3 regions of the Arthrobacter sp. KNU-44 genome follow, and region 1 is predicted to be linked to each of the others. Evidence: riboswitches for the same ligand, from Rfam matches in the RefSeq annotation. Region 1 holds a riboswitch; each other region holds the start of a gene.
The links. Region 1 has a riboswitch for thiamine pyrophosphate ahead of thiC (phosphomethylpyrimidine synthase ThiC). Riboswitches for the same ligand answer to the same signal wherever they lie in the genome.
Positions count from the first base shown of each region.

Region 2: another riboswitch for thiamine pyrophosphate. It lies ahead of thiO (glycine oxidase ThiO); the one in region 1 lies ahead of thiC (phosphomethylpyrimidine synthase ThiC).
Region 3: another riboswitch for thiamine pyrophosphate. It lies ahead of ACSVHC_RS12925 (ECF transporter S component); the one in region 1 lies ahead of thiC (phosphomethylpyrimidine synthase ThiC).

Region 1 is NZ_JBPXNG010000002.1:3,872,269-3,877,858, reverse strand. It holds gene ACSVHC_RS19180 (hypothetical protein) at 107-550, opposite strand; gene ACSVHC_RS19175 (VOC family protein) at 621-1,499, opposite strand; gene ACSVHC_RS19170 (amidohydrolase family protein) at 1,578-2,672, opposite strand; TPP riboswitch at 2,765-2,872, shown strand; gene thiC (phosphomethylpyrimidine synthase ThiC) at 2,868-4,673, shown strand; gene ACSVHC_RS19160 (alpha/beta fold hydrolase) at 4,698-5,447, opposite strand; gene ffh (signal recognition particle protein) at 5,551-5,590, opposite strand, start outside.
Region 2 is NZ_JBPXNG010000002.1:3,511,672-3,517,261, forward strand. It holds gene ACSVHC_RS17510 (DEAD/DEAH box helicase) at 1-289, opposite strand, end outside; gene ACSVHC_RS17515 (RNB domain-containing ribonuclease) at 578-2,092, opposite strand; gene thiE (thiamine phosphate synthase) at 2,130-2,819, opposite strand; TPP riboswitch at 2,846-2,965, shown strand; gene thiO (glycine oxidase ThiO) at 2,957-4,261, shown strand; gene thiS (sulfur carrier protein ThiS) at 4,258-4,494, shown strand; gene ACSVHC_RS17535 (thiazole synthase) at 4,498-5,304, shown strand; gene ACSVHC_RS17540 (4a-hydroxytetrahydrobiopterin dehydratase) at 5,365-5,590, shown strand, end outside.
Region 3 is NZ_JBPXNG010000002.1:2,547,970-2,553,559, reverse strand. It holds gene ACSVHC_RS12935 (energy-coupling factor transporter transmembrane component T family protein) at 1-227, opposite strand, end outside; gene ACSVHC_RS12930 (ABC transporter ATP-binding protein) at 224-1,828, opposite strand; gene ACSVHC_RS12925 (ECF transporter S component) at 1,828-2,457, opposite strand; TPP riboswitch at 2,532-2,668, opposite strand; gene ACSVHC_RS12920 (NUDIX hydrolase) at 2,871-3,617, shown strand; gene ACSVHC_RS12915 (DUF4235 domain-containing protein) at 3,669-3,929, shown strand; gene mnhG (monovalent cation/H(+) antiporter subunit G) at 3,926-4,396, opposite strand; gene ACSVHC_RS12905 (monovalent cation/H+ antiporter complex subunit F) at 4,386-4,664, opposite strand; gene ACSVHC_RS12900 (Na+/H+ antiporter subunit E) at 4,661-5,227, opposite strand; gene ACSVHC_RS12895 (Na+/H+ antiporter subunit D) at 5,224-5,590, opposite strand, start outside.

The sequences.
Region 1 (5,590 bases):
ATGCACACACGGAGAGAGGGGCCGTGCGGATCGAGTACCTGTCCATTGTGCCAGATGGCGGACAGTATTTCGAACGCGCAGTCCGTGCGGCCGGTTTACTGCGGGGTTACTCGCCTGCGGACCAGACGTAAAGACCGGCCCGCTCCGCCTTTTCGACGTCGCTCGCGAGGGCCGCCAACTGCTGGACGTACAGACGGGACTGTTGGGCATCAAAGGGCATGTCCTCTTGGGCCGCCCAGCTTTCGGCGACGTCGTCGAGGACGTTTCCCTCCCCTTCGGTCTCGTAGCTGAGGAGCTCGGACAGGGCGCGCACCATGGCTTCGGGGACGCCCAGCAAGGCGTCGCTGGTGACGTCCACCAAAGAAAGCTCATAGTCGGCCCCGCTTGCATGCACGGCGGTCCCGGCGAGGTCGCCGAGCTGTTCTACTTCGAAATCGCTGATTCCCGGGATCCGTACTGCGGCGCCGGATACGTCGCTGCCCTTCTCCAGGGCAGCGGCCCTCTTGAGTGCTTCATCGTGGGTGGCAACAAAGATTTCAGCAAAGCCCATGGAAAGTACTCTCATTCGTTCGTGCCAACGGAGCTGCGGCGCGGCGGCCGAAATGCGCCACGTCGTCGGATCAAGCGTAGCGGACGGCGACCCGCAGCCGGTTGCGCCACGGGTCCTCGAAGCGCAACTCCTGGCCCGTGTGGTGGGACGCGATACCGGCAACCTTGAGGCGGTCGGCGAGCGCGCCGACGTCGTCTCCTGACGGAACCTCGATGACCACCTCGCCGAGGCCGAGTGTGTCCTTGCGCGGACCTGCACCGCGGCTGTTCCAGACATTCATGGCCATGTGGTGGTGGTAGCCGCCCGCGGAGACAAACAAGGCCTGACCGTGCCAGCCGGCGGTCTGCTCGAAGCCCAGGGTGTCGACGTAGAAATCATGGGCGGTCCGCACGTCGCCCACCTGGAGGTGGACATGCCCGACGCCGGCGCCGGCCTCGTGCTGGCCCGCGACCGCGGCTTCGCTCAGGTATTGCTGGAGGTAGCGCTGCGGCGGGAGCGGCAGGCTGTCCATGACGACCGAACTGCCGTTCCACTCCCAGCCTTCGCGGGGTTTGTCGTAGTAGAGCTCAATGCCGTTGCCCTCAGGGTCGGTGAAGTAGAAGGCCTCGCTGACCAGGTGGTCCGCACTGCCGACGAAAGCGTGGGGCTCGTATTGCGCGGCGGAGGCAACAGTCGCGGCGAGCGAGGATTGGTCTTCGAACAGCAGAGCCGTGTGGAACAGTCCGGCCTCCCCGCGACCCGGAATCTGGAGCCCGGACGCCGGCGCGAGGTGCACCAACGGCTTGCCGAGCCTGCCGAAATAGAGCCCGCCATCCTGTTCGGCGACCACGTCCAGCCCCAGCGCCCGCTGGTAGTAGTCGCCCATGAGCTTCATGTCCCCCACTTTGAGCATGACAGTACCCATGGTGAGTTCGGCAGGAAGGAGATCCTGGCTGGATGCGATGGTCATGTTAAACTCCCGGCTTTTTGTGGCGCCGCCCTTCGGCTACCTCTATCTATCTAAATTACTTGAAGCTTCAATTTATTCCTAATGCCCGGCGTTCCCTGAAATATGTCCCCTCAGCACGGTGCATCGCGGATTCAGCACCACCTCAAGGGACGCGCGGGGATCGTTTGCGTAGAGCACGACGTCGGCACTGGCACCTTCGCTGATGGCGTCGGCCCCCAGCCACTCGCGTGCGGACCAGCAGGCGGCATCGAGGGCGGCGGCCGCCGGAAGGCCCGCGCGATGCAATTCCAGGATTTCCTCACCGATCCGGCCGTGCTTGATGACGCTGCCGGCATCTGTCCCGGCGTACACCCGCACTCCGGCGTCGAATGCCTCGGCGACGCGTTCATGCCTGCGCTCCCACAGCATGGTCATGTGGGCGGCGTATCGCGGGAACTTCGCTTCCGCCTGCTTCGAGATGTCCGGAAAGGTCGCAATGTTGATGAGGGTGGGGACAATCGGCACATCCTGGTCCAACAGCCGGGGAATATGGTGCGGCAGGAGGCCGGTGGCGTGCTCGATGCAGTCGATGCCGGCGTCGAGCATGTCGTCGATAGTCCCTTCGGCGAAGCAATGGGCAGTTACCCTGGCTCCCTCGTCGTGTGCCGCGGCGACGGCGTCCTTGACGATGGCGGCCGGAAAGGACGGGCCGAGATCCCCGGCGGAGCGGTCGATCCAGTCCCCGACGATCTTGACCCAGCCGTCTCCGGACTGCGCCTGCTTGCGCACCGCCTCCGCCAGATCCTCCGGCTCGACTTCTTCGGCCAGCCCGGGGATATAACGGCGTTGCCTCGCGATATGCCTGCCCGCGCGGATGATTCTCGGCATGTCCGTGCGGCGCTGCAGCCACCGCGTGTCGCTTGCGGATCCGGCGTCGCGGATCAAGAGCGTCCCGGCGTCCCGGTCCGCCGTCGCCTGCAGGCGCGCAGTCTCGTCGTCGACGGCCCCGCCCTTGCCCAAGCCAACATGGCAGTGCGCATCGACAAGGCCGGGCAGCACCCATCCGGCCAGGACGACGTCCGGTGCGGCAGCAGGCCGCAGAAAGGTCAACCGTCCGTTGACCGACCAGAGGCCGCGACGTTCCTCCTCCGGCCCGGTGAGGACGGTGCCGCTGAATTCGATGATTTCCGCCATGATTCCACCCTAGACTCCGACGCCGTCGCCGGCCCCGTCACAGCTGTCCTGGTCACATCTGTCTCAGGAGCTCTCTGCTGTGGTAGCTTCGTCTACGACCACACGGGGGCCCTTGCAAGGGCTGAGATCAGGCTGACGCAGCCTGCGACCGTTGAACCTGTCCGGGTAATGCCGGCGAAGGAAGTGAGTAATCCTTTGAGCACCAAAGAATCACAGCTGAGCCCTATCCAAAACGGATCGCCGCAAGAGGTGACACAATCCCTCAAGTCGCATTCCCTCGCGTTCCTGGAGGATGCCGAGACGGGAATCCGGGTTCCGGTGACTGAAATCGCCCTGGAGCCGTCCCCCAACGGCGAGGCCAACACGCCTTTCCAGGTGTACCGGACTGCAGGGCCCGGGAGTGATCCTGTGGTCGGCCTCGAGCCGTTCCGGAGCGAGTGGATCGAAGCCCGCGGTGACACCGAGGCCTACAGCGGCCGCGAACGGAACCTGCTCGACGACGGCAAGTCGGCCGTGCGCCGCGGCGCCGCCTCCGCAGAGTGGAAGGGCGCACAACCGGTGCCCCGCCGCGCCGTCGACGGCAAGACCGTGACACAGATGCACTACGCCAAGCAGGGCATCGTGACGCCCGAAATGCAGTTCGTTGCACTTCGCGAAAACTGCGATGTGGAACTCGTCCGCAGCGAAGTCGCCGCCGGCCGGGCCATCATCCCCAACAACATCAACCACCCCGAATCCGAACCGATGATCATCGGCAAGGCCTTCTTGGTGAAGATCAATGCCAATATCGGCAACTCGGCTGTCACCAGCTCCATCGCCGAAGAAGTGGACAAGTTGCAGTGGGCCACGCAATGGGGCGCCGACACAGTGATGGACCTGTCCACGGGCGACGACATCCACACCACCCGCGAATGGATCATCCGCAACTCCCCCGTGCCGATCGGCACCGTGCCCATCTACCAGGCCCTCGAGAAGGTCAACGGCGAAGCCAACAAGCTCACGTGGGAGATCTTCCGCGACACCGTCATTGAACAGTGCGAGCAGGGCGTGGACTACATGACCATCCACGCCGGCGTGTTGCTGCGCTACGTTCCGCTGACAGCCAACCGCGTGACGGGCATCGTTTCCCGCGGCGGCTCCATCATGGCCGGCTGGTGCCTGGCCCACCACGAGGAAAACTTCCTCTACACGCACTTCGACGAACTCTGCGAAATATTCGCCAAGTACGACGTCGCGTTCTCGCTGGGTGACGGCTTGCGTCCGGGAGCGACGGCGGACGCCAACGACGCCGCGCAGTTCGCCGAGCTCGACACGCTCGGGGAGCTCACGAAGCGGGCGTGGAAGTACGACGTGCAGGTCATGGTGGAGGGCCCCGGGCACATCCCGTTCCACCTCGTCCGCGAGAACGTCGAGCGGCAGCAGGAGTTGTGCGACGGCGCACCGTTCTACACCCTCGGCCCGCTCGTGACCGACGTTGCACCGGGCTACGACCACATCACTTCGGCTATCGGCGCCACGGAGATCGCGCGCTACGGAACCGCGATGCTCTGCTACGTCACCCCGAAGGAACACTTGGGCCTGCCCAACAAGGACGACGTCAAGACGGGCGTGATCACCTACAAAATCGCCGCCCACGCAGCCGACCTTGCGAAGGGACACCCCGGCGCCCACGAACGCGACGATGCCCTGTCCAAGGCCCGCTTCGAGTTCCGCTGGCGTGACCAGTTTGCGCTGTCGTTGGATCCGGTCACGGCCGAAGCGTTCCACGACGAGACGCTCCCGGCGGAACCGGCCAAGACGGCGCATTTCTGCTCCATGTGCGGACCGAAATTCTGCTCCATGCGCATCAGCCAGGACATCCGCGACGAATACGGCTCGGCGGATTCCCAGGCGGCCATCGCGGAAATGTACAGCGGGATGCGCGAAAAGAGCGAGGAATTCCTGGCATCCGGCGGCAAGGTCTACTTGCCCGAGCTCGAGGTTCCCGCAGGAAAACGTTGAGCGACGTCGGAAAGCCTGAACTAATCAGGAAGCTTGCACTGATCCGGCGCGGCTGACATCCGCGATGAAGGACCGGATCATCCGGTCTCCTTCAACTGAATCATGAGGCCGGTGTCCTCCAGCCGCAACGCGGTGGAGGGCACCGGTTTCCTGCAAGTAGCCGGCGATCTCTTCGTAAAGGGGTTCCCAACCACCGGTCAGGACAAGTGTGGGGACACCGGGCACGATATGCAGGGGCGCTTCCCAAGGCGGGGCCTGGAGCCGCAGGCGTCGGGCGGTACGACGGGCCTCCGGGGTACTGAGAACGGCCGCCTCGGAGGAAAACGCCCTCCGGACGAATTCGCGTTGGTAATCGTCATCGCTGAGTTCGTGCCGGATCCGGAACAACGGCTCCATGAGTGCCCGGTAAGCCGCGGTAGCGGGCAACTCAGCCGTCAATGAAAGACAAGCCGGTTCCACCAGCACGAGGGACCGGACTAGGTCGGGCCGCTCCACCGCGGCCAACATGGCTGAAATCGCGCCTTGGGAGTGCGCTACGATATGGCCTCCACGTGCGGGGCCGGAACCTGACGCGGCCTCCCGCCCTCCGAGGCACTCCAGGATAATGTCCACGTCGGCGGCAACATCGGATTCCAGAGGCTCGGCCTGCGCATCAAAGCCGTGGCGTTTCAGGAACAGTGCATCGTACGCCAACGCCATGCCGTGCTGTTTCGGCCACGCGGCAGCGCCGAATGTGCCTGCTCCATGGACGAACACAACGCGCTGCTTTTGCATTCCCCCAGCCTATGGCACGGGGCTGACAACCCAACTCACTAGCAGTTGATGCCGTTCTGAGCCGTCAAAACGACACCTACTGCTAGCTAGTTGGGTGGGATAGCTACTTACCGAGGAACTTGTCGAAGCCCTTGGGCAGGTTC
Region 2 (5,590 bases), 360 kb from region 1:
CCCGCTGCAGTGCCGGAATGCCGAATCCGAGAGTCTTTCCAGTACCGGTCTTAGCCTGGCCGATGATGTCGTGACCGCCTAGGGCGACCGGGAGCGTCATGGACTGGATGGGGAACGGGTGGGTGATTCCGGCGTCGGCGAGGGACTCAACGATGTCGGCGCGGACGTTGTAGTCGGCGAAGGTCTTTTCTGCGATCTCGTGGGGTGTTTCGTCCGAGGAAATGGTTTCCTCGGGTTCGATTGTTTCGGTTCCGTCGGTCAGAACTTCATGGGTGTGCAATTCACTCACAGTGGAGTTTTCCTTATTCATTTGGGCTGCGCTGCGTGCTCAACGGTTGTGGCAGGGCCGTTCCGGAGCACGGATGGGCGCAAGCAAATCCAGTGGAAGCCGATCGCGGGCTATCTAAATACTGGCACTGGGGACCAGTTGGTGTATCTCAAGATCGCGTAGGGGCGGGCTTGTTGATGTCAAAAAATTAACTGAATCAACGACCGGGCATCCATTACTACTCACTCAGTCTAACGTCTGGGCGCGATAATCCCCGGATCCCGGTCCCGGGCCTGCGAACGGAGTGCGCTACGGGATCAGTTCGAAGGTGATTTGGCGGGTTGCAATGTCCGCGTCCAGCAGTTTCACACGGACCTTAGTGCCCGACTCCATTTCGCCGTCGCAACGAGCGGTGACTGCCGGCTCGGCGATCTGGACGATGCCGTAGGGGCCGTGCGGGGCTCCGTTCCCATTGCCATTACCGTTGTTGCCATTGGCGCTGTTCCCGTTACCGTTTCCGTTGTTCTTGGCGGGCTTCGATCCGGAAATCACTACGGCGTCGAATTCCTGTCCGATGTGGTTCACCAGGAGCGCTGCCTCCACCGTGTCCAAGGCCAGGCGTTCCATTTTGGCGGCAAGCTGGTCGGAAGACGCCATGATCACCGGCAGGGTCGGCAAAGCATTCCGGGCCCATGCAGGGATCTCTGTTCCATTACTCAGAGCTTCGCAGATGACCAGCACAAAACGATCGACAAGCCGGCGCAACGGCGCGGTGGTGTGGGCATAGGGTGCCCCGATGGCTGACTGCATGACGCTGCCCGGTACCTCGCCGTCGAAGGGTGTGTAGCCGGCACCACGGAAAAGCAGCCCTGCTGAATGGAGGATGGCCAGTTGCCGGGGGTCCTTGGCATCGAGGGTCCGCAGGTACGCTCCATAGCTCGTCCCCTCGGTCCAGGGCTTGCCGAGCGCCCCCGTTTGCCGTTTGAAATGGAGCAGCGAGCGCTCATCGGGGGCCGGCATGGTGCGCAAAATCCCCACTTTGCCATCGAGCATCAGCTGGGCGGCGGCCATCCCGGTCATGAGCGAAATCTGGGCGTTCCAGTCCTCAACCGGCAGCGAGGGGGCTGCGACGATCCTGTACCCCCCGCCGTCGGGCAGTTGGACGATTTCCTGTTCAGGCATGTTCAGGCTTGCGCCGCCGCGGCGGCGTTCGAGTTCCACCCGCTTGAGCCCGACCTCCTTGAGCAGCTGCAGGATGGGATCAGCCCTTCCGGAATCGATCTCCGCCTGCACACCCTTGTAGCTGAGTTTGGCGCGGCTGCGTACGCTTGCCCGACGCACGGAGACGGTGCGGAACTCTGCCTCGGCATCGAGTTCGAAGTCCCACACGAACGCGCCGCACGTCTGGCCGGCCAACAGGCTTCCGGCATGCTCGCTGATGATCTCGGGGTGCAGCGGTATGCGGCCGTCCGGGGCATAGTACGTTTGCCCGCGGTGGCGGGTCTCGGCGTCGAGCGCTCCTCCCGGGGGTACAAAGGAGGGCACATCGGAGATGGCGTAGAAAACCCTGTAACCATCGCCGGACCTGTCTATAAAGAGGGCCTGGTCGAGATCCGTGGAAGAAGCCGGGTCGATCGTGATGAATGGAACATCCGTGAAGTCCTGCGCCGGCAGGGCGTGTCCGGAAACCGCGGCTTCAGCGTCGCGCAGCGCTTCAGCGGGATAACCTGCGGGCAGCTCGAGTTCAGTCCGCAGCGCCGCCAGCGCTTCCGCAAGCTGGTTCGACGTTTCGCTGACATTCGGGGCTATCCGCTGGTGTGACACGAAAGTCAGGGTAACTCCAAAATCTCGCGGCGTCTCGCTAGGCCGCCGCTGCGTCCAGGGCAGCCAGGAGCGCCTGGGCAGCTGCCGTCGGATCCTGCGCTTCGGTGATTGCCCGCACCACCACGATGCGGCTGGCGCCGGCCCTAACTACCTCTTCCACGTTGCCGAGATCGATCCCGCCGATCGCAAACCAGGGGAGCACGACGCCCCCGACGGTCTCTTCGTCTGCCTGCTTCACCGCGTTGGCAGCGTACTTCACCAGATCGAGCCCGACGGCGGAGCGTCCCGGCTTCGTGGGGGTGGCCCACACCGGCCCGACGCAGAAGTAGTCCAGGCCGCTGCGGCCAGGCGACGCGGCGATGGCGGCGTCAATCTGTTCCGGCGTGTGCGTGGAGAGGCCGATGATGGTGGGGTCGTGGAGCAATTTCCGGGCAGAGCGCAGCGGAATGTCCTTTTGGCCGATATGGAACACCGGCGCGCCGGAGAGGGATGCTACGTCCGCGCGGTCGTTGACTGCCCAGAGACGGCCGTGACGATGGGCCACGGATTGCAGGATCTCCAGGAGTTCGAGTTCTTCCGCCGCTTCAATCGTCTTGTCGCGCAGCTGGATGATGTCCACGCCGCCTTCGAATGCGGCATCGACAAACTGCTCAAAATCACCCTGTGGTTTGCGGGCGTCGGTGCAGAGGTACAGGCGGGCGGTGGTGTGGACATCGTGCTGGGTCATGGAAACAGAGTAGTTCCTCTAAACTGGGCAGGTACCGCGGGAGCCGCGGCGGCAGTCACAATCGCCGCGCGGCTGAGAGGGCTTCAGCGCCGACCGCTTGACCTGATCCGGCTAATACCGGCGTAGGGAAGGACTCCATGGACGAAGTGAACAGCCAGCACGAACCCCTGCGCGCGGATGTCGCGGTGATCGGGGGCGGTGTCATTGGCCTCGGCATCGCGTGGGAAGCCCGCAGATCCGGCCGTTCGGTTGCCCTCATCGATCCCGCACCAGCCAGCGGCGCTACGTTCGCGGCGGCGGGAATGCTGGCGCCGGTCAGCGAATTGCACTACCAGGAAGAGGACCTCCTGGAGCTAATGCTCGAATCGTCGGTATTGTGGCCGGACTTCGAACGCAATGTGACCGGCTCGAGCATCGGCCGCAGCACGGGTTACCGTACGACGCCGACCCTCGCCGTCGGCGCGGACGCTGCGGACCGCCGGGCGCTCGCCGATCTCCGGGATGTCCAGCTGGCCAATGGCCTGGTGGTGGAATCCGTGCGGTTGCGCGAGGCGCGGGAGCGTGAGCCGCTGCTGAGCCCGCAGATTTCCTGCGCCTTCGACATCCCGGGCGACCACCAAGTGGATCCACGCCGGCTTTCGGCCGCGATTCTGGGCGCGCTGGCAGACCACCAGCCCGGCGATTCCAGCTGGATTCCGGGGGCCGATGACGGTTTTGCGATCCACGACACTGCGGCGGGCCTCCTGTGGGAGGACGGGCGCGTCGTCGGGGCCGTGCTCGGCTCAGGAATCGAAGTGCTCGCCACGGAAACAGTGGTAGCCAACGGACTGGATGCCGCCCGCTTGAACGGCCTGCCGGAGGGATTGTCACTCCCGCTGCGTCCGGTCTATGGCGACATACTGCGGTTGCGCGTCCCGGAGCACCTGCAACCCCTGGTCACCGCCACGGTCCGGGGAATGGTGCGCGGAGTGCCCGTCTATATCGTGCCCCGCGACGACGGGACGGTGGTGATCGGCGCGACGCAACGTGAAGACGGCTTGTCGGCGTCCGGGGGATCGGCCAACCCGGTGTCAGCCGGTGGTGTGTACCAATTGCTCCGCGACGCCCAGGTACTTGTCCCGGCTGTGGCCGAACTGGAACTTCTGGAAGCAACTGCCCGAGTGCGCCCGGGCACTCCGGACAATGCACCGCTGCTGGGCCGCGTGGAAGGTCGCGAAAGAACCGTGCCCGGCCTCATCGTGGCCAGCGGCTTCTTCCGCCACGGCGTACTCCTCACTCCGGCAGCGGCGAAGATCTGCGTCGGGCTCATGGACGGCACCGCGGATCCCCGGTGGAACAAATTCCGCCCGGACCGCTTCTCCCACCAGCTTTCAGCGGCACGGGCCTCAACAGACGGCCCATCGGCCGGTACCTCAAATCCCCTTCCGAAGGACCACGCATGAACATCAAATTGAACGGCGCAGACCACACACTGAGCGACGACGCGTCTGTCACCACCCTCGTCAGCCACGTCACCGGACGTGTTGTGGACTCCAGCGGCCAGGCGGCTGACGGACGCAAGATCGGCGTCGCCGTCGCACGCAATTCCGAAGTGGTCCCGCGCAGCCAGTGGGCTGCCACCGCGCTCGCAGAGGGCGACGAACTCGAAATCGTTACCGCAGTACAGGGAGGCTGAACCATGACGACAGCAAGCACACACGAAGCAAGCACCCGAACCGACGCCCTGGTGATCGACGGTGTCGAGTTCGGCTCTCGCCTCATCATGGGCACCGGCGGAGCCCCGAGCCTGGACGGCCTGGGGGCGGCGTTGCTGGCCTCGGGCACCGAACTCACCACCGTTGCCATGCGGAGATACTCGCCGACCGAAACAGGTTCGCTCTTCCAGTTGCTCGTGGACCATGGCATCCGTGTCCTGCCCAACACGGCCGGCTGTTTTACCGCCAAGGATGCTGTCATGACAGCCGAGCTTGCACGGGAGGCGCTGGAAACGGATTGGGTGAAGCTCGAGGTCATCGCCGACGAACAGACGCTGCTGCCTGACGCAGTGGAGCTCGTGGACGCAACGGAGAAGCTGGTGGACCGCGGCTTCAAGGTCTTCGCCTACACCAACGACGACCCCGTGCTGGCGCTTCGATTGGAAAACCTCGGAGCCACAGCGGTGATGCCCTTGGGCGCGCCTATCGGCACCGGACTGGGCATCCTGAATCCCCACAACATCGAACTCATTGTGTCCCGGGCTTCTGTGCCGGTAGTACTCGACGCCGGCATCGGAACCGCGTCCGACGCCGCACTCGCCATGGAGCTCGGTTGCGACGCCGTGCTGCTGGCAACCGCGGTGACCCGTGCGCAGAACCCGGTGCAGATGGGCGAAGCCTTCAAACACGCTGTCATCGCCGGTAGGCTGGCGAAGCAGGCCGGCCGCATCCCGCGCCGGGAACACGCCCTGGCGTCCTCGGCGATGGAAGGCCGGGCCGAGTTCCTCTAGAGGCCTACGCTGGCCGCTCCGGGGATTCCTGCGAATTCCACGTCAGCGAAGGAGCCCCGGATGGCCGGCAAAGATGACATCCTCAGCAAGTCCGCGATCGACGACGCCCTGGCGGAACTGCCGGACTGGCGGTACCGCCTGGGCGGACTCGCCACCGTCTACAAATGCCCGACGTCGGCTGCCGCACTCGAGCTGATTGCCGCCGTCGGGCGCATCGCCGAACAGCAGAACCATCACCCGGACCTGGACTGGCGGTACAACCGGGTGTTCATCCGCTACACCTCCC
Region 3 (5,590 bases), 1.3 Mb from region 1:
AGCGCGGCCGCGATAATCAAGGGCCAGCCGCGCTGCCACAGCAAGCGCACGGTGAGCCCCGCGAGGGGGAACAACGCCAGTTCGCCGATGAGCGCCGTCGAAGCTGACACCAGGTCGATGGACAGCGCCAACACCAGGGTGATCAGGAAGACCGACACGAACTTGGCCAGCGGATTCGCGCGCGTCAGGAGTGCATTGTTGCCTCGCAGGGTCAGGGTTTCCCTCATGCCGCACCCGCTTCCTGCCGGGCCCCGCCTTGGAACGCAGGCTCGAGCCGCATCTCGGTGCCGCCCAGGACGGAGCTGAACTCCCGGTCATGGGTCACGGAAACCACCGAGGTGCCGGCGTCGAGCAGTTCAGACAGGAACGACGCAAGCTCGGCCCAAGTGTTCGCGTCCTGGCCGAAGGTGGGTTCGTCCAGCACCAGGACGCGTGGGTGCGCGGCGAGCACTGTGGCCACGGACAGCCGGCGCTTTTCGCCACCGGAGAGCGTGTACGGGTTGGCGTCCACGAGATGCCCCAGGCGCAGCCGTTCCAGCAATTCGTCCACCCGTTCCTCTCCATGGCCAAGGTGTTTGGGGCCGAACATGAGCTCGTCGAGCACGCGGCCGGTCACGAACTGGTGCTCAGGCTCCTGGAACACGGTCCCTATGCGGGAGATCAGCTGCTGGGCCTTCCACTTGAAGGGGTCGTTACCAGCGCCGTCGCTGAGCCCGACGGCGGCAGTCACCGTGCCGGACACCGGCGCCAACAAGCCCGCGAGGGTCAACGCGAAGGTCGATTTTCCGGCGCCGTTGGGACCGGTGATGGTCAGTGCCTGCCCGGCGAGCACTTCGGCGTCGAGTCCGGACTGCACAGGAAGGGGCGGGATGGTTTTGAACCCGCGGCGCCGTGGCCGTTCGCGGGACACCGCGAGCTCCTGCGTGGCGAGCAGCAGCTCCCCAGCGTTCCGGGGGCCGGCCCCCGAGCCATAGCCTGTTCCTGAACGTGGCCGGGTGGCCGGCACGTACCCGGGCACCCACACGCCCGCAGCAATGAGCATGTCCCTTGCTTGAGCCAGAACCGTGTCCGGATCGCCGTCCAGAAGCACCGCAGGCGTCGACCCTCCCGCGGACGAGGAGCTGCCCGGCTGGAGCACCACGATCCGGTCCACGAGGTCTTTCCAAACCGAGACCCGGTGCTCCACCACCACCAACGTGGCGCCGGTCTTGTCCAGGCAGCGGGCGACGGCATCGCGGACCTCCAGTACGCCAGCGGGGTCCAGGTTGGCGGTCGGCTCGTCCAGGAGGATCAAGCCGGGCCGCATCGCCAGGATGCCGGCGAGCGCAAGGCGCTGCTTCTGCCCGCCCGAGAGGGCCGAGGTCGGGTGGTCGAGCGCAAAGTTGCCGCTCGCACTATTCCGCAGCCCGACGTCGTCGAGCGCTTCATGGACCCGCGTCCAGATCTCTTCCCGCGGCACGCAAAGGTTCTCGGCGCCGAACGCGACGTCGTCGCCCAACCGGGAAAGCACCACCTGGGTTTCGGGGTCCTGTTGCATGAGTCCGGCACGGCCCCGCTGGGCCTTCGGCGAAACGCCGTCCACCAGCAACGAGCCGGTCTCGTCGGCGTCGTCACCTTCCTCGCCCAATACGCCCGCCAAGGCGTGCAGGAGCGTCGACTTGCCCGCGCCCGAGGGGCCGAGCAGGAGCACACGCTCGCCTGGGCGGATGTCCAGGTCGAGGGCGTGGATGGCCTGCGTGGTGCGGCCAGCGTGCCGCCAGCCCCAGCCTTGCGCGGAAATGGCGGCGGGTCGCACAGTAGCAGGGGTGCCGGAATCAGGACTGGGCATCAGGAAAAGACGGGCTCCGAGGCGGCCTTGCGGGACGCGAACGCGCTCAGGACACCGGTCTTGGCCAGGCCGCGGGTCGCGATCCAGGACAGGGCTCCGGCAATGACGGCACCGGAGATCGTGCAGAACACGATGTACGCGAGCTTGTCGACGGGTTCGTAGGCGATGTTCCAGCCCCACGGCAGGAAGGAGTCGTTCAAACCACAGAACAGGCCCGCGCCGGCACCGGCCAGCAGGGACACCGGCAGGTTGAACTTCTTGTACATGAAGGCCAGGAAGATGAGTTCCGCGCCGAGACCCTGGAGCAGGCCCGAGATCAGGACCGTGGTGCCGTACTGCGAACCCATGATGAGCTCACTGGTGGCGGCCACCGTCTCGCAGAAAATTGCCGCACCGGGCTTGCGGACGATGAGCATGCCCAGCACTGCCGGAATCATCCAGCCACCGGCGATCAGGCCGCTCAGCGGCGGGTAGCCGGCAGACATAGGCGTAGCAACCAGAGCCATCTGGTCCCATGCCCAGAAGATCACGCCACCGGCGATCGAGATCAGTGCCGCCACGACGATGTCCACGACGCGCCAGTTGTAACCAGGCTTGGTGAGGCCCGGCCTTGCAGAAATACCAGTCATTTTGTCCTCCTGAGGAACAGGAGGGGAAAGTGTTTCCGGTTGCCTGCGAGCGGCTTCCGCCGCGCCGGTCCGGACACTATGAGAACTCGACTCCCTTGCGCCGGTACTAGCCGGATCAGGTTCGAGGGTCTGCGGCTGTCCGCACTCTCAGCGCCCGTCATCCGTACCGCATTGCTGCGAGCCCGACGGCGGCGCTCCCCTGTCGTTATCAATCCACCCTTTTGGGCGTGGTTCAGTTTACACCTTGGCGGGGTTGCGGGCGCTGTGCTGGCCTACGCGGAACGGTCACACGACGGATTCTGCTGGATCACTCGCCGGCCGGACGCGGGCAGGGCCCGGAATGGCGCGGGCGGGCGCAGAAGCTGGGAGAATGATCCAGCAGAATGTGACGCAACGCGGGCAAAGGAGCGGTCTTGGCAGGCATTGACGAAGCGAACAGCACCACGGTGGCCGAACCTAGGCTCGCCGCGAGCGTGATCCTGGTCCGCGAGGCCCCCGTTCACACGGTTCAGTCAGACCCGGAGGTTCCGGCGGATGCCGGGCGCGGCCTGGAGGTGTTCGTGCAGCACCGCGTGACCACGATGGATTTCGCCGCGGGCATGGTCGTCTTCCCCGGGGGACGAGTGGACCAGGCGGACAGCTCCGGCTGGGACTTCGAGGACGACGTCGTCGAGCGGCACACCGCCGCATGGCACCGGAGCAGCATCGCCGTCGAGCCCGCTTCGGCCCGGTTCAACGCCGGCCGGGTGCTGGCGGCCGCACAGCGCGAGGTGTTCGAAGAGGCCGGGCTGAAGCTCGACGCCGCCACCCTCCGCCCGTGGGCCAACTGGGTCACCCCCGCAGACCAGCCCAAGCGCTTCGACACATACTTCTACCTTGCCTGCCCGCTTTCCGGTGCCGAACCAAGGCACCAAACCACGGAAGCGTCATCGTCCTTGTGGATGCCGGTCCGCGGGATCCTGGATGCCGAAGCCGCCGGAACCCTTAAGCTCATGCCGCCCACGTTGGCGCTGCTGGATGAGCTCCTCGCTCTCGGCACGGTGGAAGCGATACTGGCCGAGGACCGTGACATCGTGCCCGTCCGTCCAAAGCCTGGAGCTTTGGAGGAGTTCTTCCGGCTGAGGCGCCAATCCCCAACCGTTGCTCCGGAACTGCCCTGAAGTGGGGTTAGGCTGGGGACGGTCCTGTTTCCTCCCGCAAGGAGTCCCGGAATGAACCTCCTCATCAAGCTGCTCGGCACTGGCGTCAGCATCGGCGCAGGCTTTGTCGGCACCAAGATCGTCAATGCGTTGTGGGAAAAGTCCACCGGCAAGAAGCCTCCCAAGGGTCACGACGACATGGAGGCAAGCCTGCGCTCGGCGCTGACCTTTGCGCTGATTTCGGCGACCGTCAGCGCAGTCATCCAGGTTTTCGCAAGCCGCAGTACACAGCGCGCCATCTCGCGTTTCTCGAAGACGCAGGACATCGTCTAGGCTGACGGCCCGCCGTCCCGGCCGTTCGCCGCTGGGCTCCCGCCGTTCCCGGTGTGGGGCATTGCCGGTCCCGTTTCCTGAGCTTTCTCCGCTGCCCGTTGACCGGCAGCCCGCAGCACCACGGCCTCAAGTTCGTCTATGCTCAGCAACTCGCGGTGGAGGTGCTTGGTCCGGTAGCCTGCGCGGCCCACCATGTGTGCGGATACGGGCACGGTCAGCAGCTGGAAGATCCAGGCCACCGCCAGGATCGGCCACACCCACCATTCGCGCATCTGCAGCCCGATGGCCGCCAAGACGAGGAACAGCCCCAACACTTGCGGCTTGGTGGCCGCGTGCATGCGGCTCATGAGGTCCGGGAACCGCAACAGGCCGATTGCCGCGCCCAATGACATCAGCGCACCAACAATCAGCAGCACTGCGGTGACCGCATCGATCACTGCGTCAACTCCGGTGGCATTAGGAGTCATTGACCTGTCCCCTTCGGTCGGCCACGAAGCGGGCCACCGTCACCGAGCCAACGAACCCGATCAGCGTCAGCGCGACGAGCAGCACGAGGTTGTTGAGGTGCCTGTTGACGGCCATGTCGATGGCCAGCGCGGCGCCCAGTATGGCGAGCAGGACGTCCGAGGCAAGCACCCGGTCCAGCAGGGACGGCCCGACGGCGATCCGGTAGATCGCGCCTGCCGCCGCGAGGCTGAGAATCACCGCCGTGACGATCAGCACGATGTCTTTCATGAGCCAACTCCCCTCGTCGCAGGCCAGCCTTCGGCCTGGAGTGCGTCCATTTCCGCTCGGGTACCCATGATCCGGATCAGCGAGGCCTCCGTGTCCTGGACTTCCTTGCGCAGCTTGGCGGTGTCCACATCGTTGCGGACATTGAGCCCGTGGATATAGAGCGTGGACGTTGAGCGATCCACCTCCACCACCAAGGAACCCGGAATCAGCGAAATCACGTGGCCTGTGGCGGTCATTATGAGGTCGGAATGGCTACGCAGGGGAACCGCGACCACGGCATTGGTTACCGAAGGCCCCCGGAATACCGCGAGGTACATGACTTGGAAGCTCGCGGCCACCACTTTGGCAAGGAACACCCCGGCGAAAGGAATGGCGCGCAGCACATTGAATCGCCCGCTGAGCTCCACAGGAGGCAAGTAGAAGACCCTGGCTACCACCACTGCGATCAGCGCACCGAACACCAAGTTGCCCGGGCTGAAGTCCCGCCAAAGCGCACCCCAGACGACCACTAGCCAGACCAGTAGGGGCAACTCGGTGCGGAACGAAATCCGCTTGCGGCTCACTTGCCACCTCCCGGCACCGGCGCAGCGATCTCCGGAACCTTCGCATTCCCGCCGAGCACGGAATGGATGTACGCAGTACGGTCCAGCATCTGTTCCGCGGAGTTTCCGGCCAATTGGAACAGTGGACCGGCGAAGACGGTCAGCGCCACGCCAAAGACCACCAGCGCGGCAGTTGGCCCCACCATGGTCCGCGGAAGCAGGCCGACTGCTGCCGTGTCCTTGAGGGCGGCGGCCGGGTATTCCGCGTCCTCGGGCTTCCGCCAGAATGCGCGGTTCCAGACCCGGGCAATTGCCAGCAAGGTCAAGAGGCTCGTGACCACGCCGCCCACCACCAAGGTAATGGCCAGGGGTGTCCCGAGGGCG